Cytobacillus sp. IB215665: one gene and its partner. The protein of the gene in region 1 binds, or shares a complex with, the protein of each later gene. Links are inferred from orthologs where the notes say so. Each region holds a gene or a part of one and is shown on either strand. Other genes may lie near its edges.

Evidence for each region.
Region 2: the proteins of tig (region 1) and rpsG are in contact, whole or in part, in a crystal structure (PDB 3GTY), measured with the Thermotoga maritima proteins. The link is inferred for Cytobacillus sp. IB215665 from one-to-one orthologs. Residues at the interface, in WP_004081061.1 of Thermotoga maritima: Glu122, Val124, Val129, Leu130, Tyr133, Glu188, Gly259, Ile262, Tyr263, Glu266, Ser270, Glu273, Gln274, Glu277, Arg308, Gln311, Ile312, Ser315, Tyr316, Glu325, Arg329, Arg336, Leu363, Phe366, Trp367, Arg373, Leu377, Arg381, Leu384, Glu387; in WP_004081843.1 of Thermotoga maritima: Lys34, Lys52, Lys55, Glu59, Arg62, Gln63, Glu66, Asn67, Lys69, Val71, Arg95, Ala109, Lys110, Lys111, Gly112, Arg113, Pro114, Glu117, Glu121, Ile124, Ala125, Tyr127, Asn128, Asn129, Thr130, Gly131, Lys135, Asp139, Arg142, Met143.

Annotation. Positions count from the first base shown.
Region 1 is NZ_JAXBME010000002.1:107,507-117,329, reverse strand. Bases 6,742-9,738 are described here. They hold tig (trigger factor), read right to left. Parts: upstream 8,885-9,738; coding sequence 7,598-8,884; downstream 6,742-7,597. Other genes in these bases: SLH52_RS02530 (tetratricopeptide repeat protein), read right to left, coding at 9,128-9,738; clpX (ATP-dependent protease ATP-binding subunit ClpX), read right to left, coding at 6,742-6,960. In the rest of the region: yihA (ribosome biogenesis GTP-binding protein YihA/YsxC), read right to left, coding at 412-996; lon (endopeptidase La), read right to left, coding at 993-3,317; ATP-dependent protease LonB, read right to left, coding at 3,781-5,454; more of clpX, read right to left, coding at 5,695-6,741; more of SLH52_RS02530, read right to left, coding at 9,739-9,823. UniProt on the Bacillus subtilis protein: Involved in protein export. Acts as a chaperone by maintaining the newly synthesized protein in an open conformation. Functions as a peptidyl-prolyl cis-trans isomerase.
Region 2 is NZ_JAXBME010000023.1:19,375-31,454, forward strand. The notes cover bases 9,269-12,080. They hold rpsG (30S ribosomal protein S7), read right to left. Parts: upstream 11,004-12,080; coding sequence 10,533-11,003; downstream 9,269-10,532. Other genes in these bases: fusA (elongation factor G), read right to left, coding at 9,269-10,411; rpsL (30S ribosomal protein S12), read right to left, coding at 11,042-11,464; SLH52_RS20625 (50S ribosomal protein L7ae-like protein), read right to left, coding at 11,569-11,817; rpoC (DNA-directed RNA polymerase subunit beta'), read right to left, coding at 11,943-12,080. Also shown: rpsH (30S ribosomal protein S8), read right to left, coding at 1-45; SLH52_RS20525 (type Z 30S ribosomal protein S14), read right to left, coding at 77-262; rplE (50S ribosomal protein L5), read right to left, coding at 295-834; rplX (50S ribosomal protein L24), read right to left, coding at 860-1,171; rplN (50S ribosomal protein L14), read right to left, coding at 1,212-1,580; rpsQ (30S ribosomal protein S17), read right to left, coding at 1,624-1,887; rpmC (50S ribosomal protein L29), read right to left, coding at 1,908-2,111; rplP (50S ribosomal protein L16), read right to left, coding at 2,101-2,535; rpsC (30S ribosomal protein S3), read right to left, coding at 2,538-3,194; rplV (50S ribosomal protein L22), read right to left, coding at 3,198-3,539; rpsS (30S ribosomal protein S19), read right to left, coding at 3,557-3,835; rplB (50S ribosomal protein L2), read right to left, coding at 3,893-4,723; rplW (50S ribosomal protein L23), read right to left, coding at 4,751-5,038; rplD (50S ribosomal protein L4), read right to left, coding at 5,038-5,661; rplC (50S ribosomal protein L3), read right to left, coding at 5,689-6,315; rpsJ (30S ribosomal protein S10), read right to left, coding at 6,350-6,658; and 4 more genes.

The DNA of each region.
Region 1 (9,823 bases):
AGGTGCATGCCCAATCATGCAACACCAAATTCTAAATGTATGTCTCCATACTGAATCTTCAAACATACGCTAAAGTTCTTTCGCTTGATGGCACTTGTTGCTTTTCGGTGAAAGGGCAAAGCGACCTTGAGGCCTGAAGCTGACAACTAGAAAAGCACAGAAGCCTCTTTTTTTCCCTCAAGCATATGCAAATTCCAATTTAACAAGCTAGCTAATAATATTGAGACGCTCTTCTGTTGTGCTAACAAAGGTTTTATGCGATTTTCAACACTTACTAGCAAACACGTCATGAAATTCTAGTTGTATCGTGCTTATTTTTCAATGCTACAAATATTGCATACTAAAACACATTATTATTAAACACAAAAAAGTAAGCAGAGTATAAACATACCCTGCTTACCGTGACTATCATTACATAAACTTATTTAAAGCTGACCAGGCCTCTACTTTTCCTTTGCCTGTTTCAGATGAAAATAGTATTAACTGATCGTTAGGATCGAGTTGTAGGTCCTGACGAATAACTTTAGCATGTTTTTCCCATTTACCCTTTGGGATCTTATCTGCCTTTGTTGCAATTACAATAGTAGGAATTTCATAATGCTTTAAAAAGTCATACATAATCACATCATCGTTGGAAGGTGGATGACGAAGATCTATTAATAAAATTACCGCACGTAATGGCTCACGTGTAGTAAGATACTTCTCGATCATTTTCCCCCATGCTTCCCGTTCCTTCTTAGACACTTTTGCATAGCCATAACCGGGTACATCAACAAAATATACTGATTCATTAAGCAAATAAAAGTTTAACGTTTGTGTCTTACCTGGTTTTGATGATGTTCTAGCTAAATTTTTACGATGGATCATTTTATTTATAAAGGAAGATTTACCAACATTTGATCTTCCTGCTAAAGCAAATTCTGGAAACCTCTCTGCATTTGGATACTGTTCTGGCTTCACTGCACTAATAACTATTTCTGCATCTGTAACTTTCATATAGTATCTCCTAAAATCGCATGTTCCAAGACTTCATCTAAATGAGAAACGAGTATGAAGGTCAAATCATTTCTCACACTTTCTGGAATATCCTCAATATCTTTTTCATTATCTTTTGGAACAATAATTTTCCTTAAGCCAGCTCGATGAGCACTTAACGTTTTTTCTTTCAGTCCTCCTATAGGAAGCACTCTTCCACGAAGGGTAATTTCTCCAGTCATACCAACTTCTTTACTAACAGGATAATCCGTTAATGCAGAAATAAGTGCTGTTGCCATAGTAATTCCAGCTGATGGACCATCTTTAGGTACTGCACCTTCAGGGACATGAATGTGGATATCATTCTCTTCATGGAAATTAGGATCAATATGAAGCTCTTCTGCTCTAGATCGTATGTAACTGAATGCAGCTTGTGCTGATTCTTTCATTACATCACCAAGTTTACCAGTTAAAACAAGCTTCCCCTTACCTGGAGAAAGTGAAACTTCTATTGATAACGTATCTCCTCCAACAGGAGTATATGCAAGCCCAGTTGCCACACCAACTTGGTCATCTATTTCAGCTTGACCGTAACGAAATATTTTTTTCCCTAAAAATTCTTCAATATTCTTATCAGTAATGATTACTCTTTTGCGTTCTTCTGCAACAATTAACTTAGCTGCTTTTCTACATATTGTTGCGAGCTGACGTTCTAATCCACGAACACCTGCTTCACGTGTGTAATATCTTATAACACTCTGTAATCCATCATCTCTAATTTGTAATACTGCTTTTTTCATACCATGTTCTTTCAGCTGCTTAGGAAATAAATGGTCCTTTGCAATATGCAGTTTTTCAATTTCAGTATAACCAGCAATGGTAATTATTTCCATTCTATCTCGAAGCGGTCCTGGAATTGTAGATAAATCATTAGCAGTAGCAATAAATACTACATTAGATAAATCATATGGTTCTTCAATATAGTGGTCACTAAATGAATGGTTTTGTTCTGGATCAAGTACTTCTAGCATTGCAGAAGATGGATCTCCACGAAAATCACTTGACATTTTATCAATTTCATCCAATAGAAATACCGGATTGATAGTTGATGCTTTTTTCATACCTTGAATAATTCTACCTGGCATCGCCCCTACATATGTTCTCCGGTGCCCCCTAATCTCTGATTCATCACGGACACCACCAAGGGAAATACGGACAAAATTTCTATTTAATGATTTAGCTATAGACTTAGCCAGTGATGTCTTACCTACCCCTGGAGGGCCGGACAGGCATAAAATTGGTCCTTTTAACGATTCGGTTAACTGCTGCACTGCTAAGTATTCAAGAACACGTTCTTTCACTTTTTCAAGACCGAAATGCTCATCGTTTAAGATCTTTTCAGCTTTTTTGACATTTAAACTATCCTCTGTAGAAACAGACCAAGGTAACATAATTAACCAATCAATATAATTTCTAATTACACCACTCTCAGCAGAGCTAACAGGTATTTTCTCATATCTATCTAACTCTTTTAAAGCAGTTTCTTTTACTTGGTCAGGCATCCCAACTTCATGTATTTTACTTTTTAGTTTTTCAATTTCACCAGTTTTTCCTTCTTTATCTCCTAGCTCTTTTTGTATTGCTTTCATTTGCTCACGGAGATAGTACTCTTTTTGCGTTCGTTCCATTGACCGTTTTACAGTTTGTCCTATTTTTTTCTCTAAGTTTAAAACTTCACGTTCATTATTAATGATAGTAATGACTTGATGAAGACGTTCTTTAAGATCTGTTGTTTCCAATATCTCTTGCTTCTCTTTAATCTTTAACGGTAAATGGGAAGCAATGATATCTGCCATTCTCCCTGGCTCTTCAATATCCGACACTGTCATAAACGTTTCTGCCGATATTTTTTTTGATAGTTTTATGTATTGCTCAAATAATTGTAGCATTGTCCTCATCAATGCTTCTTCTTCATTGCCTTTCACCTGCGGATCCTCATATGTATTAATTTTTGCAGAGTGATAAGTACCTTCATCATAATATGTCTCGATTTCAGCTCTACTAATCCCTTCTACTAAAACCCGAATTGTACCATTTGGCAACTTAAGCATTTGCTTAACATGGGTTAATGTCCCCATTTCGTACAGATCATCGATCGTTGGTTCTTCTATCGAAACATCTACTTGCGATGATAAGAAAATATGTCGGTCTTCCATCATTGCTTTTTCGAGCGCTTTCACAGATTTATCACGACCGACATCTAGATGCAATACCATTGTCGGATAGATTAATACTCCTCGGAGAGGCAGGAGGGGAACGATCATTTGTTTATTCTTACCCATCGGAAAAATACCTCCAATTATATAAAACACTAAATACTTGTATTGAACTATTGTATAGTACATTTTTTCCTTTGTAAAATAGAAACAACTATCACTACATTTATTGAAGGAGTGTTTTTTACTATTTGAAAGCGCCACAGTACAAAGAGTCTAACTTACAAGGCACTTTATACTATGGCTCATTTCAAAATTCTGCTGTTATTGTTACTAAATTTGAAAGGCTCTCTTTTCTTATAATTTGTTGCTGGACAGCAACAAACAAATTAATGTAAGTGACTTTATTTTAAATGAGAAAAAAGATTTGATTTATACGTTTTTATTTCTTAAAAGCAACAATCAATGCGAAAACAGCCATATGAAAAATAAGATAAGGTTTGTTAGAGAAGAAAAGTTATTTATTTACTAAATAATGAAACCAACAATTAATAAAACAACTTAATAAACCCTTTTCAAATAACGATCATTAAACTGATTCTTTTTCCTGTAGTTTTGCTGGAGATGATATGATTGATTCAGTATGATGAATTTTTGGCTTTATTAAAGCAATATCGAATACTTCATTTAGGTGATTGACAGGAATAATCTCAATTCCTTCTATGCCTTTTAAGAGCTTTTGCATATTTTCCGATGGTATGATCACCTTTTTTGCTCCTGCTTGTCTTGCAGCTTTCACCTTCGCAACGACACCACCAATTGGTTTAACATTACCGTGAATACTAATCTCCCCTGTCATCGCTACAGTTCTATCAACTTTCACTTTATTAATTGCAGAATAAATACCAGTCGCCATTGCAATCCCTGCAGAAGGACCATCCACTGGAAATCCGCCAGGAAAATTGACATGTATATCAAAATCTGATGCAGGGACGCCCATAGAACGAAGAACAGTAATTACATTTTCAATAGACCCTTTAGCCATACTTTTTCGTCTAATTGATTTAGCCCTATCTCCAATACTTTCCTCTTCTGCAATACCTGTGATATTAATTGTACCTTGATCTTCTGCAGGAATAATCGTTACTTCAATTTCTAGTAACGCTCCTGTATTTGGCCCAAATACAGCTAAGCCATTAACTAGGCCTACCTTTGAATTAGCACAAATTTTCTTTTCATAACGTGGTACGAGTTGAGAGGACTCAATAACCCACTCTATATCCTCATCGTATATGCTCTCTCTTTCTTCAGAAATTGCAATCCCTGCAGCAACTTGAACCATATTGACTGCTTCACGACCATTCCTAGCATAATTTGATAAAATCTCTAAACCTTTATCATCTATCTCCATTTGTACTTTCTGAGCGGCATTGCTAGCTACAACCTTAATTTCATCTTTATCTAACTCACGGAAAAACACTTCTAAACATCGAGAACGAATCGCAGGAGGTATTTCACTTGGTGTTCTAGTAGTCGCTCCAATTAACCGAAAATCTGCTGGTAAACCATTTTGAAAAATATCATGAATATGATTAGGAATTTGTGAATTTTCTTCACTATAATAAGCACTTTCCAAAAATACTTTTCGATCTTCAAGAACCTTTAGTAGCTTATTCATTTGAATAGGGTGAAGCTCTCCAATCTCATCAATAAAAAGTACACCACCATGGGCATTCGTCACAGCACCTTGCTTCGGCTGCGGTATACCTGCTTGCCCCATGGCCCCCGCACCTTGATAAATTGGATCATGTACTGAGCCAATTAGTGGGTCAGCAATTCCCCTTTCATCAAAACGAGCAGTAGTAGCGTCAAGTTCAACAAAAACCGAAGATTGGTGAAATGGTGATTTAGAGCTTTTCTTTGCTTCTTCTAATACTAATCTAGCCGCAGCCGTCTTTCCTACACCAGGTGGGCCATATATAAGGACATGTTGAGGGTTTGGCCCACATAAAGCAGCCTTTAAAGAACGAATTCCATCTACTTGTCCGACAATTTCTTGAAAACTTGACGGCCTAACTTTCTCGGCTAATGGCTCAGTTAATGAAATAGAGCGAAGTTTTCTCAAATGTTCCATTTCTTTACGTGATTCTTTATCAATTGATATTTTTTGAGTGCGTTGATTTCTTAATAAATTCCAAAAATATAGCCCAATAATTACACCAAAAAATAACTGGACGAGTAAGGCGATGCTAGTCCAACTCATATCAATTCCCTCCTGAACGTATGAATCCATCATTAATTGATAGTATCTCCGTGCAGAAGTTTGTATAAACACATTTTTTTCATACATTAAAATTAGTGGAAATAAGTCACTGACTACTGAACACCTCGTTCATTCCTCAGTAAATTAGCTGCCCACTTTCCTAAAATTATTATTGGGATAAACCCTAAAAACCTCTAAAGGTAAGTAATATCCTTTAGAGGTTATGTTTCCAGTCATCTTTTAAGCTGATGTTTTTCGATCTTTTAATTCTGAACCATCATCAAGAATTAATTTTGGTGGAGTATTATGCATAACAGTATCTGCCGTTATAATACACTTTGATATGTCCTCTCTAGAAGGAAGCTCAAACATAACATCCAGCATAATACCTTCAATAATTGAACGTAGACCACGAGCTCCTGTTTTCCGTTCAATTGCTTTTTTGGCGATTTCAATCAGAGCATCTTCTTCAAAATCTAACTCTACATTATCTAACTCAAGCATCTTCTGATACTGTTTCACAAGTGCATTTTTAGGTAATGTAAGGATTTTCACTAATGCATCTTCATCAAGTGGTTCTAAGCTTGCGATTACTGGTAATCGACCTATAAATTCTGGAATTAGTCCAAACTTCAGCAAATCTTCAGGTAGAACTTTTGATAACAGCTCTTTCTGATCATGCTCTTTTTGTTTCATGTCTGATCCAAAACCGATCACCTTTTTACCTAAACGGCGTTTTATAATTGGCTCAATGCCGTCAAAGGCACCACCACATATAAATAAAATATTTGTTGTATCAATTTGGATAAACTCTTGATGTGGATGCTTCCTTCCACCTTGAGGAGGAACACTAGCAATAGTGCCTTCTAAAATTTTCAGCAATGCCTGTTGCACGCCTTCTCCAGAAACATCACGAGTAATGGAAGGATTTTCCGATTTACGAGCAACTTTATCTATCTCGTCAATATAAATGATACCCTTTTCAGCCTTTTCAACATCATAATCAGCTGCTTGTATTAACTTTAACAAAATATTTTCAACGTCTTCACCTACATATCCAGCCTCAGTAAGTGATGTAGCATCAGCAATAGCAAATGGTACATTTAAAATTCTTGCTAATGTTTCAGCTAGCAAGGTCTTACCAGATCCAGTTGGACCAATCATTGCGATGTTACTTTTTGAAAGTTCAACATCATCAATTTTACTATTTGAGTTAATTCGCTTGTAATGATTGTACACTGCTACTGCAAGGGATTTCTTTGCAGCATCTTGACCAATAACATACTCGTCAAGGATTTCGCGAATTGCAATTGGTTTCGGAACTTCTTTGAATTCTACTTCTTCTTCAGTCCCTAATTCCTCCTCAACTATTTCAGTGCATAATTCTATACATTCATCACATATATATACACCTGGACCGGCAACTAATTTACGAACCTGATCTTGGGTTTTTCCGCAAAACGAACATTTTAATTGTCCTTTTTCTTCGTTAAATTTAAATCCCATATTTTCACCCCTTATTTCATTTTTTCTTATGGAGGATGTTTAAAGCAACAGCGCCTTATCCTTCTATGTTCTCGTTATCCTCATATTACAATCAAAATTACCGATTTAAAAAAGTTATGTATTGCATTTTATCACAAATGTACTTGCTAACAAAAATAATGCGCTCAACACTATGTATAACAGCTGATCATCTTTATTAATACAACATTATAACTCATAAGGATAAATAATAACAGTAGAATGCACTGACCTACTTATCGTTTATGAATTAAGCAATTTTCTCATTGGTTGTTTTTTTCCTACTGAGAAATAAATACGTACACAACTAGTGTTCGTAGCTTCTTTTCTTATGAAACATGATGACTAACATCTAGAGCCATTTTTTATGGGGCTAATTTGGTGATAATAGCAACAAATTTTGCAAAAAGAGCTTTTTTTTAAAACGAGCTCTTCTAACTTATGATCATTAGCAACTTGGTTAGATAAGAGCCATTAATAATTACTTTACCCATACTCATTTAAAAAAAATAACATTATTGTTAGCAATACATGGAAAAATAAGACGCCTAAATTATCCTCTGATTAGATAAAACAAGGCACGATGTACTTCGTGCCTTGTTTTACTTCTTACTTATTATTATGCAACATCTTTACGATTCTCTACAAGAAAATCAATTGATTTACGAATTTTTAAATCTCCTTTGATGCTATCTAAATTCCCTAACATCTTCTTAATTTCTTCTATAGGCATGTTGTACATACCTGCCATATTTTCAAGTTCTTTTTCAATTTCTTCGTCTGTAACATCAAAATTCTCAGCTTCAGCAATTGCTTCTAAAGTTAAGTTAATTTTAACGCGCTTTTCAGCCTCTTCCTTCATTTGCTCTCTGAGTGCCGCTTCATCTTGACCAGAGAATTGTGTGTATAACTCAAGGTTCATACCTTGCATTTGTAGACGCTGTTCAAACTCTTGAACCATTCTATCTGTCTCAGTTTTAAACATCGCTTCAGGAATTTCTACTTCAGCATTTTCAGCAGCTTTTTCTATTAATGAATTTCTAAGGTTATCCTCTGCTTCACGCTTTTTAGTTTCTTGTAATTTTTCTTTCGTTTTTGTTGTTAATTCTTCTAAAGATTCAACTTCATCATCAACATCTTTTGCAAACTCATCATCTAAGACTGGAAGTTCCTTTGCTTTTATTTCATGAACTTTCACCTTAAACGTTGCTGGCTTACCAGCTAATTCTTCAGAGTGGTATTCTTCAGGGAAAGTTACTTCAACTTCTTTTTCAGCACCTGCTTCTAAACCAACTAACTGATCTTCAAAACCAGGAATAAATGTACCTGATCCGATCTCTAATGAATAATTTTCAGCTGTTCCACCTTCAAATGCTTCACCATTAACAAAACCTTCGAAATCCATGATTACTGTATTACCGTTTTCAACAGAACCTTCTTCTTTTAAAGTTAATTCTGCTTGGCGTTCTTGAAGTTGCTTAAGTTCATTATCGACATCTTCATCAGTTACAGTAGCATCAAGTTCTTCAACTTCTAAGCCTTTATATTCACCTAATTTAACTTCCGGTTTCACTGTTACCTTCGCTGTGAAAATAAGTGTTTTACCTTTTTCCATTTGTTCAATATCAACATCTGGGCGATCAACTGGTTCAATTCCAGTTTCCTCTACAGCTGCAGAGTATGCCTCAGGTAATAAAATATCTAAAGCATCTTGATATAAAGACTCTACTCCGAACCTTTTTTCAAATAGGCTTCTTGGCATTTTACCTTTACGGAAACCAGGAACGTTCACCTGTTTCACAACTTTGTTAAACGCAGCATCTAGTCCTTCATTAACTTTTTCCGCATCTACTTCAACAGTTAGGACACCTTGGTTCCCTTCTGATTTTTCCCATTTTGCAGACATAAAAATTCCCTCCAACATCTATTTATATGCTTCATTAATCAAATATGATAGATAACGAATTGATTGTATCATTATCTTTTTGCGCACTTATATGTAGCTTCAAATTTACTACAATACAACCACTACATTATAACACAGAATAATTTGCTTTCAACACAAACTGATTTTTTTATATAAATTAATTAACAGTTAAAGATTCCCAGTTATGTAGGTAGTATGACTATTTAATGTTCAACTCATTTACTATGAAGAAATGTCCTCAATCTTATAGATGGCTTCACATGCTTGCATTAATTGGTCATTATTTACATCATACTTGGATACTATACTATGTCGGTCATGATCAAACCCCTGCATCTCCAAAGCTATTATATGTAATGCTGCAGCCCAGAGATTTGCTTCCCTAGGTTCAGGGTATAAAGGAAATAAAATGAACAAATGTCTAAACCAAATCTCTTTAATTACTTCATATAAAGTCGGATTTTCATTCGAAACATTCTTTTCCAGTATTGTTAAAACTTCTTTTGTAAAAGGATCCTCTCTACTATCTAAAAGCTCGGTTGGTTTTATTGTTATATCTCGATTAAATTTAATGATACTTATATCAAAATCTACTTCTTGCTCCATTAAAACTTGTAATAAAGCAGATTTAATAAGTGGTGATTTTTTAGGGTTAATTAAATATGTCTCTATAGTTTGTCTCTCACGTCGAACATTTTGATTTCGAAGAAGTTGAATTGCTTTCCAGTGTTCTTCAATATCATCGCCTTGGTTGAGCATTTGATCCAAAGTGCTACCTTCGGCAATATTATCGTTATTACTACTCTCCACATTATTGACATTCATTTTTCTACTGAAGTCTAGAAGTTTAAACATATTTTCAGCATATTCTGAAGGGATATTCCCCTCTTGAAGTATAGCCTCAATCGTAGTAATGAT
Region 2 (12,080 bases), on another replicon or contig:
GCGAATACGAGTAAGCAAATCTGCAATAGGATCTGTCATCACCATAATATTTTTACCTCCTTCCCATATCTGGGTTTTACCAACTTGCTTTTTTTACACCTGGGATATGTCCCTTATATGCTAATTCACGGAAACAAATACGGCAAAGTTTAAATTTTCTTAGCACTGAATGAGGACGACCACATCGTTCACAACGTGTGTACTCACGCACTTTAAACTTTTGATCACGTTTTTGTTTTACGACCATTGATTTTTTAGCCACATTTTCGCCTCCTTATATTTAGATGGCACTGATTACTTTTGGAACGGCATACCCATTTGAGTTAATAATTCACGAGCTTCTTCATCAGTATTTGCAGTGGTTACGATAACGATATCCATACCACGAACTTTCGAAACTTTATCATATTCAATTTCAGGGAAAATCAATTGTTCTTTAATCCCTAATGTATAGTTACCACGACCATCGAATGATTTTTTAGATACACCACGGAAGTCACGTACACGTGGAAGTGCAACAGACACTAGTTTATCTAAAAATTCATACATACGCTCACCGCGTAAAGTTACTTTCGCACCAATTGGCATTCCTTCACGAAGACGGAAACCAGCGATAGATTTCTTTGCTTTTGTAACTACAGGCTTTTGACCAGTTATTGTTGTTAATTCTTCAACAGCATTATCTAATGCCTTTGAATTTGCAACTGCATCTCCAACACCCATATTTACAACTATTTTTTCAAGTTGAGGTGTTTGCATAACTGATTTATAACTGAATTTACTCATAACACTAGGAGTAATTTCTTTTTGATATTTTTCCTTTAGGCGGTTCATAATAGTACCTCCTTTCTACAACTAGTTATTTATCTAATAATTCACCAGATTTTTTTGCATAGCGTACGTTTTTGCCATCAACTTGCTTATGTCCAACACGTGTAGGTTCACCCGTCTTTGGATCTAATGGCATAACATTTGATACATGGATAGGTGCCTCTTGGCTGTTAATCCCGCCTTGGGGATTAGCTTGTGAAGGTTTAGAATGCTTCTTCACAATATTCACACCTTCCACAAGAACTCTACTTTTCTTTGGCAATGCAGCAAGGATAACTCCTTGTTTACCTTTATCCTTACCTGAAATCACAAGTACTTTATCACCTTTTTTTACATGCATCTTATCTGCACCTCCTTGATAAGGCATTTCAATTTTCAAATTAAAGAACTTCAGGAGCTAATGATACAATTTTCATGAAGTTGCTATCACGTAATTCACGAGCTACCGGGCCGAAAATACGAGTACCACGTGGACTTTTGTCGTCACGGATAATCACGCATGCATTTTCGTCAAAACGGATGTAAGAACCGTCTGGGCGTCGTGCTCCTTTTTTTGAACGTACAACAACAGCCCTAACTACTTCACCTTTTTTGACAACGCCTCCTGGTGTTGCTTGTTTCACTGTACAAACAATTACATCACCAATATTTGCGTATTTACGTCCAGAGCCACCTAGAACTTTTATCGTTAACACTTCACGAGCTCCAGAATTATCAGCAACTTTCAACCGAGATTCTTGTTGAATCATTCACGAAACCTCCCTTCGGATATAAAATTCATCCGACCTTGTATTATATAATTACCGCTTTTTCAACTACTTCTACTAAACGGAAACGTTTTGTTGCAGATAGTGGACGTGTTTCCATTACTTTAACTACGTCGCCAACTTTTGCAGTATTTTGCTCATCATGTGCTTTGAATTTCTTTGAATACTTAACACGTTTACCATATAGTGAATGAGTTTTGTATGTTTCAACTAATACAGTTATCGTTTTATCCATTTTGTCAGATACAACACGACCTGTATACACTTTACGTTGGTTGCGTTCACTCATTTAAGCAAACCTCCCCTCATTTATCGATTATTCACACCGATCTCTCTTTCACGTATCACAGTTTTCATACGAGCGATCGATTTACGTACTTCGCGAATACGAGCTGTATTTTCAAGTTGTCCAGTCGCTAGCTGGAAACGTAAATTGAATAACTCTTCTTTTAAAGACTTAACTTTTTGTTCAATTTCGGCAGTGGTAAGGTCACGAATTTCATTAGCTTTCATTTGATTCACCACCAATTTCTTCTCGTTTTACAAACTTACATTTTACTGGAAGTTTATGTGATGCAAGACGAAGTGCTTCACGTGCCACCTCTTCAGGTACACCTGAGATTTCAAACATAATCTTACCTGGTTTTACAACAGCAACCCAGCCCTCTGGAGCACCCTTACCGGAACCCATTCGAACTTCTAGAGGTTTAGCTGTATATGGCTTGGATGGGAATATTTTAATCCATACTTTACCGCCACGTTTCATATAACGTGTCATCGCAATACGAGCAGCCTCGATTTGGCGGTTAGTAATCCAAGACGCTTCTAGCGCTTGTAAGCCGAACTCACCGAAATTTACTTCAGTGCCGCCTTTTGCACGACCGCGCATTTTACCGCGGTGTTCGCGACGATACTTAACGCGTTTTGGCATTAACATGATTATTTTCCTCCTTCCTCTTTATTCTTCTTTGTAGGAAGGACTTCTCCACGATAAATCCATACTTTTACGCCTAATTTACCATACGTAGTATCTGCTTCAGCTGTACCATAATCTATGTCAGCACGGAGCGTATGAAGTGGAACTGTTCCCTCACTGTAATATTCAGCACGAGCGATATCTGCACCACCTAAACGACCAGATACCATTGTTTTAATCCCTTTTGCTCCAGCGCGTAAAGCACGTTGAATAGCTTGCTTTTGCACACGACGGAAGGATACACGGTTTTCTAATTGACGAGCAATATTATCTGCTACTAATTTAGCATCTAAGTCAGCTCTCTTAATTTCTACGATATTAATGTGGACACGTTTACCTGTCAACGCATTTAACGCTTTACGAAGTGCTTCTACTTCTGTACCACCTTTACCAATAACCATTCCTGGTTTTGCAGTGTGTACTGAAATATTCACACGATTAGCCGCACGTTCAATTTCCACTTTTGATACTGCAGAGTCACTTAATCTCTTAGTAATGTATTCACGAACCTTAAGGTCTTCATGCAACAAATCTGCATAGTCCTTATCAGCATACCACTTTGATTCCCAATCACGGATGACTCCGATACGCAAACCTACTGGATTTACTTTTTGACCCACTGATTATCCCTCCTTCTTTTCTGATACCACTACAGTAATGTGGCTCGTACGTTTATTAATTTGACTAGCACGTCCCATTGCACGCGGGCGGAAACGTTTCATAGTCGGGCCTTCGTTCACATACGCTTCTTCAACAACTAAATTATTAATATCCATCTCATAGTTGTGTTCTGCGTTTGCAACAGCTGATTTTAATACTTTTTCTACTATCGGAGAAGCCGCTTTGTTTGTTAAGCGTAAAACTGCTAATGCTTCACCAATTTGCTTTCCTCGAATTAAGTCCACTACTAAGCGAGCTTTACGAGGCGCAATTCGAACTGTTCTTGCAACAGCTTTTGCTTGCATTTAGGATGCCTCCTCTCTTAACGTCTTGTTTTCTTGTCATCACTAGCGTGACCTTTATACGTACGAGTTGGTGCAAACTCTCCAAGCTTGTGACCAACCATGTCTTCACTTATATATACAGGCACATGTTTTCGACCATCATAAACTGCAATTGTATGACCAATGAATTGAGGGAAAATCGTTGAACGACGAGACCATGTTTTAACCACACGCTTACCATCAGTTTCATTCAAGCTCTCAATTTTTTTCATTAAATGATCATCTACAAAAGGTCCTTTTTTTAAGCTGCGACCCATATGTGAACCTCCCTTCGCGATTGGCATACGGTTCCTGTGAACCGTAGCACAACCCCGTTATTTTTTACGACGACGCACGATAAATTTATCTGACTTCTTATTTTTCTTGCGCGTTTTATAACCGAGTGTTGGTTTACCCCAAGGTGTCATTGGTGACTTACGTCCGATAGGAGCTCTACCTTCACCACCACCATGTGGGTGATCAACTGGGTTCATTACAGATCCACGTACAGTTGGGCGTTTACCTAACCAACGAGAACGACCTGCTTTACCGATATTAATAAGTTCGTGTTGCTCATTACCAACTTGACCAATAGAAGCACGGCAAGCAGCTAATACCATACGCACTTCACCTGAAGTTAAACGTACTAAAACGTATTTTCCTTCTTTACCAAGAACTTGAGCAGATGTTCCAGCAGAACGTACTAATTGTCCACCTCTACCTGGTTTAAGTTCAATGTTATGAATAACTGTACCAACAGGAATATTAACTAAAGGTAATGCATTACCCACTTTAATATCCGCTTCTGGGCCAGACATGATTTCCATGCCCACTTCTAAATTTTTCGGAGCTAGAATATAACGTTTTTCACCATCAACATAGTTAATTAACGCAATATTAGCTGATCTATTTGGATCATACTCGATTGTAGCAACGCGTCCTGGTATACCATCTTTGTCGCGTTTAAAATCAATGATGCGGTATTGACGCTTATGACCGCCACCTTGATGACGTACTGTTAATCTACCTTGGTTGTTACGTCCACCCTTTTTATTTAAAGGAGCCAATAACGACTTCTCGGGAGTATCAGTAGTGATTTCTGCGAAATCTGATACCGACATACCACGACGACCGTTTGAGGTAGGTTTATACTTTTTAATCGCCATCTCTATTTCCCTCCTTCACTAGTAAACTTATACTTCAAAAAGTTCGATTTCTTTGCTATCAGCAGTTAACTTCACAATTGCTTTTCTGCGACGATTAGTATAACCGCTATGACGACCCATACGCTTGAACTTACCTTTGTAGTTCATGATGTTTACTTTTTCTACTTTCACATCAAAAATTGCCTCAACAGCATCCTTGACTTCAGTTTTATTAGCTTTCACATCAACGTCAAACGTATATTTTTTCTCTTCCATTAAATCTGTAGAACGTTCTGTAATAACGGGGCGCTTAATAATATCACGAGGTTCTTTCATTACGCAAGCACCTCCTCTACTTTTTCCACCGCATCTTTAGTGATCACAAGTTTATCGTGGTTTAATAAGTCCAGTACGTTCACACCTGTAGCAGATACAACTGTTACTCCAGGAATATTACGCGCTGAAAGAGTCACGAATTCATTTTGATCAGCAGTTACGATTAACGCTTTGCGATCTGCAGAAAGACTGTTTAAAATGTTTACCATTTCTTTTGTTTTAGGAGCTTCAAATGCTAGGCTCTCTAATACAACGATATCATTTTCAAGCACTTTTGTTGATAGTGCTGATTTAAGTGCTAAGCGACGTACCTTCTTAGGTAGCTTATAGCTGTAGCTTCTAGGTGTAGGTCCGAATACTATTCCACCACCACGCCATTGTGGAGAACGAATTGATCCTTGACGAGCACGTCCAGTACCTTTTTGACGCCAAGGTTTACGTCCACCGCCACGTACTTCAGAACGACCTTTTACTTTGTGAGTTCCTTGTCTTAAGGAAGCTCTTTGCATAATAACTGCATCGAATAATACACTCTTGTTAGGCTCAATACCAAATACAGATTCATTAAGCTCTACTTCACCTACTGTAGAACCATTTTGGCTATATAATGTTACTTTAGGCATTGGTATATTCCTCCTTTCTTACAAAAATTACTGTGCCTTAACCGCACTATTAATAGTTACAAGACCTTTTTTTGGTCCTGGGACATTACCTTTAATAAGTAAAATGTTACGTTCAGCATCAATTTTTACAACTTCTAAGTTTTGAACAGTTATACGTTCTCCACCCATACGTCCAGGTAAAAGCTTTCCTTTGAATACACGGTTTGGATCAACAGGTCCCATTGAACCAGGACGACGGTGATAGCGCGAACCGTGTGACATAGGGCCGCGTGATTGTCCGTGGCGCTTAATTGCACCTTGGAATCCTTTACCCTTTGAAATACCTGTAACATCTACTACATCGCCTTCAGAGAAGACGTCAACTTTGACTTCCTGACCAACTTCATATTCCTCAACGTTCAGCCCGCGGAATTCACGGATGAAGCGCTTAGGCGTAGTATCCGCTTTTGCAACATGTCCTTTAGCTGGTTTGTTAGCAAGCTTTTCACGCTTGTTATCAAAACCAAGTTGTATAGCTTCATAACCATCTGTTGCTTCAGTTTTCTTCTGAAGAACTACGTTAGGTGAAGCCTCAACTACAGTAACTGGTACAAGTACATCTCCAACGAACACTTGTGTCATACCAATCTTTCTACCTAAGATTCCTTTGGTCATTCGTCACACCTCCTGTTATCTAACTTATTATTTATTATAGTTTAATTTCAATATCTACACCTGACGGCAAGTCTAAACGCATTAGTGAATCTACTGTTTTTGGAGTAGGATTTACGATATCAATTAAGCGTTTATGTGTACGCATTTCAAATTGCTCACGAGAATCTTTATACTTATGAACAGCACGAAGAATCGTATAAACAGACTTTTCAGTTGGTAACGGAATCGGACCAGAGACATTTGCACCTGATCGCTTAGCTGTTGCTACGATTTTTTCTGCAGATTGATCAAGAATTCGGTGATCGTAAGCTTTTAATCGAATACGAATTTTTTCTTTTGCCATTATTTTCCCTCCTTTATCGCCTATTTTATTTAATAGACATTCTCCGTGGAAATTTCCCCACACTCGCCATGGCAAAGCGGCCGGGTGTGTCAGCAACCTTCCACATCATCGCAGTCAAAGACCAACATTCACTATTATATAAAAAAATTGCACCTAATGCAATAGCAAATTTTAATCTATCAATTTTTTTAACCCACGACTTAGTATACACGCCTTACAGTCTCTTTTCAATTACTCTAGCACAACATACTGTTAGCAGTTTTTGTTAATGTCCCTTTAGGTGACTTTTAGATCTTAATATTGTTTAACAAGGAACCATTCCATAAAAAAACAGGTCTACGTATAAACGCAAACCTGTTTCTTATCTATTATCACTCAGTGATAGTAGCTACTACTCCAGCACCTACAGTACGTCCACCCTCACGAATAGAGAATTTAGTACCTTCTTCAAGTGCGATAGGAGCGATAAGCTCAACTGTCATTTCAATGTTATCCCCAGGCATAACCATTTCTACGCCTTCTGGAAGATTAACGATACCAGTTACATCAGTTGTACGGAAGTAGAACTGAGGACGGTAGTTTGTGAAGAATGGAGTATGACGTCCACCTTCTTCTTTTGATAATACGTAAACTTCAGCTTTAAATTTTTGGTGTGGAGTAATTGAACCAGGCTTAGCTAAAACTTGCCCACGCTCAATGTCTTCACGTGATACACCACGAAGTAATGCACCAATGTTGTCTCCAGCTTCAGCATAATCAAGAAGCTTACGGAACATTTCTACACCAGTAACTGTAGTTTTGCTTGACTCTTCAGCTAAACCGATGATTTCGATTTCATCTCCAACATTTAATTTACCGCGGTCAACACGACCAGTAGCAACTGTACCACGACCAGTGATCGAGAATACATCCTCAACTGGCATCATGAAATCTTTTTCTGTGTCACGCTCTGGAGTTGGGATGTAGTCATCAACTGCAGCCATTAACTCAATAATTTTTTCTTCGTATGCAGCGTCTCCTTCAAGAGCTTTAAGAGCTGAACCTTGGATAACAGGAATGTCATCACCAGGGAAGTCATACTCAGATAATAAGTCACGCACTTCCATTTCTACTAATTCTAGTAACTCTTCGTCATCTACCATATCACATTTGTTTAAGAAAACAACGATGTAAGGTACACCAACCTGACGAGAAAGAAGGATGTGCTCACGAGTTTGTGGCATTGGACCATCAGAAGCTGAAACAACTAGGATAGCTCCATCCATTTGCGCCGCACCAGTGATCATATTTTTAACATAGTCAGCATGTCCTGGGCAATCTACGTGTGCATAGTGACGAGTGTCAGTTTCGTACTCAACGTGTGCAGTAGAAATTGTGATTCCACGCTCACGCTCTTCTGGCGCTGCATCAATTTGATCATATGCTTGTGCCTCTGCTCCACCTTTTTTAGCAAGAACAGTTGTAATAGCAGCAGTTAAAGTTGTTTTACCGTGGTCAACGTGACCAATTGTACCGATATTCGCATGTGTTTTGGAACGATCGAATTTTTCTTTACCCATTATAATTTATCCTCCTTAATATACATATCATAATTTATATAAGATAGTAGTTGCTATCTTGAACTACTTTCTTTCTTACATAAGTAGTTATACTTTAATAAATGGAATAAATCAATTATTCACCTTTATTTTTCTTAATAATTTCTTCTGAAATTGCTTTTGGTACTTCTTCGTAGTGATCAAAGTGCATTGAGAATGTACCACGACCTTGCGTATTAGAACGCAATGCAGTAGCATACCCAAACATTTCAGATAATGGAACCATCGCACGAACGACCTGTGCGTTACCGCGAGCTTCCATACCTTCAACGCGACCACGACGTGATGTAACGTCACCCATGATGTCTCCTAAGTACTCATCAGGCATTACAACTTCAACCTTCATAATAGGTTCAAGGATGACTGGGTTACATTTAGAGATCGCATTTTTCAATGCCATAGATGCTGCGATTTTAAAGGCCATCTCAGATGAGTCAACATCATGGTAAGAACCATCTACAAGAGCAGCTTTCACATCAACTAGTGGATACCCAGCAAGTACACCATTGCCCATTGCATCTTCTAATCCAGCTCCAACGGCTGGAATGTACTCACGTGGAACTACACCACCGACAATTTTATTTTCAAATTCAAAGCCTTTACCTTCTTCATTTGGCTCAAATTCGATCCAAACGTGACCGAATTGTCCACGTCCACCTGATTGACGCGCGAATTTCCCTTCAACTTTTGCAGCAGCACGGAAAGTTTCACGATATGCAACCTGTGGAGCACCTACATTTGCTTCTACCTTGAACTCACGGCGCATGCGATCAACGAGGATGTCTAAGTGTAATTCACCCATACCTTCGATAATTACTTGGCCTGTTTCTTGGTCAGTATGTGCTCTAAACGTTGGATCTTCTTCTTGAAGTTTTTGAAGTGCTGTTGTCATTTTATCTTGGTCAGCTTTTGATTTTGGTTCGATCGAAAGTGAAATTACCGGCTCAGGGAATTCCATAGACTCAAGAATAACTTGATTTTTCTCTTCGCTCAACGTATCACCTGTAGTTGTAACTTTTAGTCCAACTGCAGCTGCAATATCACCAGCATAAACTTTTGATATCTCTTCACGTGAGTTTGCGTGCATTTGTAAAATACGACCTACACGTTCACGCTTACCTTTTGTTGAGTTTTGTACATATGAACCCGCGTCTAATGTTCCTGAGTAAACACGGAAGAATGTTAATTTACCAACAAATGGGTCTGTCATAACTTTAAATGCAAGTGCTGAGAATGGCTCATCGTCACTAGAAGGGCGAGTAACTTCTTCGTTAGTATCAGGAAGAGTACCTTTGATAGCCGGAACATCTAATGGTGATGGAAGATAGTCAACAACTGCATCAAGCATTAATTGAACACCTTTGTTTTTGAAAGCTGATCCACAAATTACTGGATAGAACTCAACATTAACTGTTCCTTGACGGATTGCAGCTTTAAGCTCTTCCTTAGTAATTTCTTCGCCGCCTAAGTATTTTTCCATTAAATCTTCATCAAGCTCGGCAACCGCTTCAACTAATTTTTCACGGTATTCTTCAGCTTGATCCATATACTCTTCAGGAATTTCACGAACTTCTATATCAGTTCCTAAATCGTTCCCGTAAAAAACAGCGTTCATTTCAACTAAATCGATAATCCCGTGGAATTCATCTTCCGCTCCGATTGGTAGTTGAATTGCAGCTGCATTGGCTTGTAAACGATCGTGAATAGTGCTTAGAGAATATAAGAAGTCTGCACCGATTTTGTCCATTTTATTAACGAACACCACTCGGGGAACTCCGTAAGTAGTCGCCTGTCGCCAAACTGTTTCAGTTTGAGGCTCAACGCCTGATTGAGCATCAAGAACTGCTACTGCTCCGTCAAGCACACGAAGTGAACGCTCAACTTCAACAGTGAAGTCTACGTGTCCTGGTGTATCGATGATATTAACGCGGTGACCTTCCCACTGTGCAGTTGTTGCAGCAGAAGTAATAGTAATACCACGTTCTTGTTCTTGCTCCATCCAGTCCATTTGAGATGCACCTTCATGAGTTTCACCGATTTTATGAATACGACCAGTGTAATAAAGTACACGCTCAGTTGTTGTTGTTTTACCAGCATCAATATGTGCCATGATACCGATATTTCGAGTCTTTTCTAAGGAGAACTCTCTTGCCATTGGGTCTTTCTCCTTCCATTATAAAGTATCGTATTATAATTATTAGTTGACCATCAAAGAGTCAATGGAGATCTTATAATGATTCACATTGCTCTTTATTAGGTCGATCAAGTTTATTGGCTTACCAACGATAATGAGCAAATGCTTTATTCGCTTCAGCCATTTTATGCGTATCTTCACGCTTTTTAACTGCAGCACCTGTATTGTTAGCTGCATCTAAAATTTCGTTAGCTAAACGCTCTTCCATCGTTCTTTCTCCACGAAGACGTGCATAGTTTACTAACCAACGAAGTCCTAATGTAGTACGACGATCAGGGCGCACCTCAACTGGTACTTGATAGTTAGATCCACCAACACGGCGAGCTTTAACTTCCAATACTGGCATGATGTTTTTAAGAGCTTGCTCAAAAACTTCCATAGCTTCTTTACCAGAACGTTCTTTTACTAATTCAAACGATTTGTAAAGAATATCTTGAGACTTTCCTCTTTTTCCATCAACCATCATTTTATTAATTAAGCGTGTTACTAGCTTTGAATTGTAAATCGGATCTGGTAACACGTCTCTTTTTGCAACGGGTCCTTTACGAGGCATTGATATTCCTCCTTTCAGTCATTGTTCTTACTATGTTGTTATTTCTTTGCTGCTTTAGGTCTTTTCGTTCCATATTTAGAACGACTTTGCATGCGGTTATCAACACCAGCAGTATCTAACGCACCACGAACGATGTGATAACGTACCCCTGGTAAGTCTTTTACACGTCCGCCACGGATTAATACAACACTATGTTCTTGTAGATTATGTCCAATCCCAGGAATATATGCTGTAACTTCAATTCCATTCGTTAAACGAACACGAGCATATTTACGAAGTGCTGAGTTCGGCTTCTTAGGTGTCATTGTACCTACACGTGTACATACACCACGTTTTTGTGGAGATGAAACGTTAGTTTGTGACTTTTTGAAGCTATTGTACCCTTTATTCAAAGCAGGGGACATTGATTTTTTAACTTTCGTCTCGCGACCTTTGCGTACTAATTGATTAATAGTAGGCATCTTGTTTCCTCCTTCCGTATGTTGCTAAGACCACACATCCAGGTGGTTCATTTTTTTACAAAAACAAAGTTTTTGTAGAAAATGATATTTCCACAAAAACAGTTTTAATAAATAATTGCAACTGTTGCTGCTCCCACTTCAATTCCACAAGCTCTACCTAGCTGTTTCATTGAATCTACTTTATTAATAGGCACATCGTTCGCTTTAGCTACATTCACAATTTTACTAATTATGCGTTCATCAGCATCAGCAGCAACGATCACTTCTTTCACAGCTTCCGATTTGAGAGCTTTAACCGTCTGCTTTGTACCTATTATAATCTTTGTTGCCTGTGATACTTTTTCATAAGACAACTTTAATATCCTCCAAAGTAACAGGTTATTTGAAACACCTTTGCTATAATAACATTCTGTTCAACAAATGTCAACAAGAAAAAAACTTGCTTATAGAGGAGGTTACAAACACTCCTCTATAAACTTCAGTCAACAATTACTGCAGCTTCTTCTTCAATGATCGATGGTAATTCTGGTGTGGCTTTGCGATACTGTGTCATTCCAGTACCAGCGGGAACCAATTTACCAATAATTACATTTTCTTTCAACCCAAGTAAATCATC